Regions from separate parts of the Clostridium boliviensis genome, predicted to be linked through region 2. Evidence: a T-box and tRNA genes for the amino acid it is inferred to sense, from the RefSeq annotation. Region 2 holds a T-box; the other holds one or more tRNA genes.
The links. The T-box of region 2 lies ahead of leuS (leucine--tRNA ligase). A T-box ahead of a tRNA ligase gene usually reads a tRNA of that ligase, here a tRNA-Leu.
Positions count from the first base shown of each region.

Region 1: it has a tRNA-Leu gene. The T-box ahead of leuS (leucine--tRNA ligase) is inferred to sense a tRNA for this amino acid. The anticodon was not compared.

Region 1 is NZ_JAWONS010000240.1:163,274-166,691, forward strand. Features, by position in the region: gene RZO55_RS15540 (hypothetical protein) at 1-476, opposite strand, end outside; gene RZO55_RS15545 (GNAT family N-acetyltransferase) at 644-1,165, opposite strand; tRNA gene RZO55_RS15550 (tRNA-Leu) at 1,305-1,388, opposite strand; tRNA gene RZO55_RS15555 (tRNA-Leu) at 1,566-1,649, opposite strand; tRNA gene RZO55_RS15560 (tRNA-Leu) at 1,698-1,781, opposite strand; tRNA gene RZO55_RS15565 (tRNA-Leu) at 1,940-2,023, shown strand; tRNA gene RZO55_RS15570 (tRNA-Asn) at 2,091-2,163, shown strand; gene RZO55_RS15575 (phosphorylase family protein) at 2,850-3,418, opposite strand, start outside.
Region 2 is NZ_JAWONS010000099.1:309,798-313,215, forward strand. Features, by position in the region: gene RZO55_RS05135 (elongation factor G) at 1-101, shown strand, start outside; gene RZO55_RS05140 (CPBP family intramembrane glutamic endopeptidase) at 235-1,149, shown strand; T-box leader at 1,196-1,442, shown strand; gene leuS (leucine--tRNA ligase) at 1,501-3,418, shown strand, end outside.

The DNA of each region.
Region 1 (3,418 bases), on a different contig from region 2:
GGACCGGACGGATTATGAATTCGCAGTAATTCTGTTCCGTTCTGTAGTGTATAAGCAGAACCATAGGAAGAGTTCCAAATATCTATGTTTGTTCCATCTGATAAAATGGTTTCACCCGTTAAAAAATCTGTAATCTGAATTTGCTTAGCATTATATGCAGCAATCTCCTGATTGTTTTTGGTGGTTATAGAGTGGCGTAAATTTTCATATTCTATCGATACGATAACCTTACTAAAAGAGCCCGTCTTAAATTCATCGGCTGTTATGCCATCTGCAAAAGAAGATATATATGTTTCATCGGTCATAAGAATCCCAATCTCTTGATCAGCATCTGTTTGAACAACAAAAGAAACAACGCCTATTGTATCATCAATGTTAGCTTCGATTACTTTGCCGGACACCTTGCTTTCTACACCACATGCAGATAACAAGCAAAGGCATGTAACAAACAGGAACAGGACTCCTTTTTTTATCATACTTTAACCTCCCAAAATATAAATAATCCACACATCTAAATTCCATTTATCTTTCTATGAGTAATTGAATTTCAAATCAATTATACCATATTTCCCCACATAAAAAAGACATACCTTTCTTTGGCGAAAGATATGTCTTTTTTGAAAAAATACTGCATATAAAAAAGTTATAAATTTTTACGCATTACAAAATCCGTTTGCTCTTCTTCTCCCATGAAAAAAGAATGCGTACCAATTTCATAAAAACCATTCTTTTTATAAAACAAAATGGCTCTATCATTTCTTTCCCATACTCCGAGCCATACATATAATTTTTTTCTGGCGTTCGCTATATCAATAGCCTTGTTCATAAGAACATTGCCCAATCCCTCGCCTTGAAATTCCTTTGCTACATATATTCTCTCTATTTCTAGCGATTGCATATTGTTTATGTCAGTTTGTGATGGGGCCTCGTTTAACTTTAAGTAACCTGCCAATTCACCGTTGGCATAAAGAAAATAAAATAATGAATTGCTATTTGATAATTCTCCGTATAGTTTGCTTATATTAAAAGACTGTTCCAAATAGGCTTTCATATTTGATGGCGTGTTCATGTGAGCAAAAGTTTCATTATATGTTTTATACGAAAAGTTACAAAGTGTATGAATGTCATCCGGTATACATTGTCTAAATGTTAAATTCAATTTCATATTTCCTCCATACTATATAAATAACTTCACAGCAAATCTGTTTATCTTTCTATGATAATGGAATTTAGTTTCATTTTACCACGCTTTTCGCGACAAAAAAAGGCATATCTCCCCCTTGGCGGAAAATATGTCCTTCTAATGCAGAAGAAGGGACTTGAACCCTCAAGGTATTGCTACCACACGGACCTGAACCGTGCGCGTCTGCCAATTCCGCCACTTCTGCTTTCTCAATTGTTCAAATTGATGAATCAATTCGTAAAATTATAATACTATACTTTTCCAAAATAATCAAGCACTTTTTAATTTAATTTTATTTAAATTTGATCTAATCCTACAAACAAAACCAGTCATTGCCTGAACAAAAAAAGCAGCTCTCCACAAATGAAAAACTGCTTCCCAATGCGGGAGATGGGACTTGAACCCACACGATCATACAACCACAAGATCCTTAGTCTTGCCTGTCTGCCAATTCCAGCACTCCCGCATGTCATCTTATACAAAACCTTACCGCCATGACATTCAATAAGGTTCGTGCAGAAGAAGGGACTTGAACCCTCAAGGTATTGCTACCACACGGACCTGAACCGTGCGCGTCTGCCAATTCCGCCACTTCTGCATTCCGCTGTAATCTCTTTCAGCGACAATAGCTATTATAGTATACAAGCCAACTTCTGTCAACAAGATTTTCTATTATTTTGAATATTATTTTTTTGTATATATTTTTTAAATAATATTGACAATTATAGGTAAAGATGGTAAAATTACTTTCGTTGCGCGGGAGTGCTGGAATTGGCAGACAGGCAAGACTAAGGATCTTGTGGTTGTATGATCGTGTGGGTTCAAGTCCCATCTCCCGCATTTACTCTTAAAAATCAAGAGTTTTCACTTGACATTTTCAACTTATAGAGTATAATAGGTCGTATATTCCTCGATAGCTCAGTTGGTAGAGCAAACGGCTGTTAACCGTTGGGTCGTAGGTTCAAGTCCTACTCGGGGAGTTTTTAATCACACTGAATGTGTGATTTTTTATTGCTTTCAAATCAATACATAATTTTACATCACCATACATATATATTACTGTACATACCTGTCAAGGTGGTACTTAGGTGCTGTTTACCGGCACCCGCATTTCCGGGCGGAAGTCTCAATCTCCTGTAGGCTTCCGCCCCTTTTTATCATTTTTGGGGATTTGTTAACTGCATTCTTTCATTTTCATATAATATATTAACAAAGATGAAAGGGATAAAAATATGCCCCCATTCCCACCTTACGGCAACCCTCCAGGCGGCCCCGTCCCTATGGGACCTCCACCATCGACTGCACCGTCAAAACCTACTCAGACACGATCTGCTACAAAGATGGTAAGCCCCGGTTCCATGCAAAATTGCATAGGACGCTTTACCTATATATGGATGAGCAACGGACAAGAATTCTGGTTCTTTCCAATTCAGATATGGCGTAACAGTGTCTCAGGCTTCCGCTGGGACAGAAGATTCGGTTGGTCATACGCAGGCATCTCCTTAAACCGGATTGATATGTTTACCTGCTCCTGGTAAACCAGCAATATCTCTTTATTCTAAAATAAAATTACGTATACGATACGTGGCGTAAAAGAAAGGAGTGAAATAAATTCGCTCCTTTTTCCATGCATACTAATAAGCAGATTGCCTTTTTTCATCACAGCCTACTGCTCGCCTTTATTATGAAAGAATGCTGTTATGATTTCAGGAAACAGTTCACTACGCACCTTTTTTCGATACTGCATCTCTTCTGATGTACGTCCACTGACCAGAGATTTATGGACAACCGTATTATCAGAGACACTAAATAGAGCTGCCATTGGAATGCCAGTTAAATCTGCTGCCCGAAAAGCAGCTGCAGTCTCCATTTCAATAACATTACAGCCCATTCCAATAATTTCATCAATATGTACAAACTGTGCGAATACCGTATCCGTGCTATAATTGTTACCAATATGCCATTTCACATCGTACTTTTTACATATTTGACTGACCGATTTTTTTAAGTGTTCAAACATTGCTTTATCCGGATATTGTTTCTCTCCAAACACATCACCATCTGCAAGTTTTTCAGTGGCCAGGTAGCGGCTCGCTCCATCACCACAAACAGAATATTCCGGTATCACAATATCTCCGATGCCCATTTTATCATCCAGAGCCCCCACAGATCCAATAAAAAGAATCTGCCTGCACGGTGTGACACCCAGAGCCAGAAGAACATCCATTAATACAG
Region 2 (3,418 bases):
CCTTTGAATATGAGTTCAGCCGTTATGAGCTGGCTCCGGGAGATGTGCAGAAGAAAGAAGTTGAAGAGCGGGCATCCAAGGTTGACCGGATGGAGGCATAATAAATTATGATTCAGGCGGACCCAGAACACATGTGGGTCCGCCGTTTTATGTTACCGGAAGACTGCTGGAGGAATTGCGTATTTTATGGTTATGTGATAAACTGGTAACAATTCAGCAGGAGGTAAGGGGCGAGTGGAAGAGACGAGAGCCGCAAGAAAAGCATTTGGAAGAATCGGAATTGGATATACCGGTTTTCTGAGTGCATCAATTGTTCTTCAAATTGTGTTAAGGATTTTTATTTATGTAGTTAATCGGGAAGGGATTTTAGATTTATCCCGCAACTGGTACTTATTTGCCACTTCCCTGGCCAATTATGCAGCAGGAGGTATGATTTTATTTTTGATTATAAAGAATATGCCTGTCACTCATAAGCCTGTAAGCAGGAAAGCGGATAAAAATTTGCTGGTCTGCTCATATTTTATCTGTATCACTGCATTGATTGCAGGTAATTTACTGGGGCGGCTGCTCATGAGCCTGATCAGCGCGCTGGAAGGAAGACCGATGGTAAATCCGGTGACGGAAGTGCTTAAGGGGCTGAGTACAGGGACTATTTTTGCAATTATGGTGGTTATGGCACCGGTATGTGAAGAAATACTTTTCCGCAGGCTTATCATTGACCGGATCCGCAGATATGGAGATAAGGCAGCTATTTTAGTGTCTGCAGTGATTTTCGGACTCTGCCACGGGAATTTTTATCAATTTTTTTACGCATTTGGAATCGGCCTTGTGTTTGGCTATATTTATACCAGAACAGGAAGAATCCGTTATACCATTGTATTCCATATGATCATTAACTTTTTAGGATCAGTGGCGGCAATCTATATTCAGAAATCCATGGCGATGGCAGCGATTTATGCCCTGGTTCTGTATGGATCCATGATTGCGGGAATCGTGCTGTTTATTATTAAAAGGAAAGACTGGATGTTCTGGCAGGGGGAAGAAGCAGTCTGGGGCAGGGGAGCAGGAAAGATTCTGTTTTTGAATGTCGGCATAGTATTATTTTTTATATTATCTGCCATTTCCTTTGTTATTACAGAGTTTGCATAAAATCAGGTTGACACCTCCCGGCAATTATGTTACATTTACAGTTAGCAAAAATACAGTGATCAGGAGTAGTAAGCAGTCTGAAACATTCAGAGAGCCGGCGGTTGGTGAGAGCCGGTTGGGGAAGACAGCTGAACTGGCCTTTGAGTAGCATACTGAAGAAAGCCATGGCTTTTGTGTAGGTATAGCCGGTTTCCCGACCGTTACAGCGGGCGGACAGAAGCATCTGTCCGGTTGAGTGCATACGCTTTGTATGAAATAGAGTGGTACCACGCGGTAGATTCTGCGTCTCTATAACCGTTTTGTTACGGTTGGAGACGCTTTTTTTTTTATAACTAAAGGAGGAATATTGTTATGGCATCATCTTATAATCATAGCGCCATTGAAAAAAAGTGGCGTGAGAATTGGGCAAAAAATCCGATCAATGTGGACGATGGAAAAAAACCAAAATATTATTGTCTGGATATGTTCCCTTATCCGTCCGGCAGCGGTCTTCATGTAGGTCACTGGAGAGGCTATGTCATCTCTGATGTCTGGAGCCGTTATCAGATCTTGAAGGGTCATTATGTGATCCATCCCATGGGCTGGGATGCGTTTGGCCTTCCGGCAGAAAATTACGCAATTAAGATGGGCGTGCATCCGGCAAAATCTACGGCTGAGAATGTAAAGAACATCAAAAGGCAGATTGATGAAATTGCTGCTGTTTACGACTGGGATATGGAAGTCAATACCACAGATCCGGCTTTTTACAAGTGGACTCAGTGGATTTTTGTGCAGATGTTTAAGAAGGGCCTTGCTTATGAAAAGGAATTCCCCATTAACTGGTGTCCTTCCTGTAAAACAGGTCTTGCTAACGAAGAAGTGGTAAACGGCTGCTGCGAACGCTGCGGAACTACCGTAACCAAGAAGAATTTAAGACAGTGGATGTTAAAAATCACCGCTTATGCAGACCGTCTTTTAAATGACTTAGATAAGCTTGACTGGCCGGAAAAGGTTAAGAAGATGCAGACAGACTGGATCGGAAAATCTTACGGCGCAGAGGTGGATTTCAAGGTCGAGGGAAGAGATGAGGCCATTACGGTTTACACCACAAGACCTGATACGTTATATGGAGCAACTTTTATGGTGCTTGCACCGGAGCATGCTCTTGCGTCTTCTCTTGCAGTACCTGAGACACAGGCTGCAGTGGAACAGTATATCTATGACGCTTCTATGAAATCCAATGTTGACCGTTTGCAGGATAAGGAAAAAACAGGTGTATTTACGGGAAGCTACGCGGTTAATCCTTTAAGCGGTGCAAAGGTTCCGATCTGGATTTCCGATTACGTACTTGGTGATTACGGTACAGGTGCTATCATGTGCGTTCCCGCTCATGACGACAGAGATTTTGAGTTTGCAACCAAATTCAATATTCCAATCATTCAGGTAATTGCAAAAGACGGCAAAGAAATTGAGAACATGACAGAGGCCTATACAGACGCTAACGGAACCATGATCAATTCCGGAGAATGGAACGGTATGGAATCAGCAGTTCTTAAAAAGAAAGCGCCTGCCATGATCGAAGCCAGAGGTCTTGGAAAGAAAACGGTGAACTTCAAGCTTCGTGACTGGGTATTTTCCAGACAGCGTTACTGGGGTGAGCCGATTCCCATCGTTCACTGCCCTCACTGCGGCAATGTTCCGGTACCTGAAGACCAGCTTCCTCTTACTCTTCCGGAAGTGGAAAGTTATCAGCCTACTGGTACAGGAGAATCCCCTCTGGCTGATATTGAGGAGTGGGTAAACACCACCTGTCCGGTATGCGGTGCGGCTGCAAAGAGAGAGACCAATACCATGCCGCAGTGGGCAGGATCTTCCTGGTATTTCCTCCGCTACGTAGACAGTCACAATGATAAAGAACTGGTTTCCAGAGAAAAGGCAGACAAATTCCTTCCTGTAGATATGTATATCGGTGGTGTGGAGCATGCTGTTCTTCATCTTCTGTATTCCCGTTTCTACACCAAGTTTTTATCCGACATCGGTGTGGTGGATTTTGATGAACCGTTTAAAAAGCTGTTTAACCAGGGTATGATTACCGGTAAAAACGGAATCAAGATGAGTAAGTCAAAGGGTAACGTGGTTTCACCTGACGAGCTGGTTCAGGATTATGGATGTGATTCCCTCCGAATGTATGAGCTCTTTGTAGGCCCGCCGGAGTTAGATGCCGAGTGGGATGACAGGGGAATTGAAGGAGTCAGCCGTTTCTTAAACCGTTTCTATAATCTGGTATCAG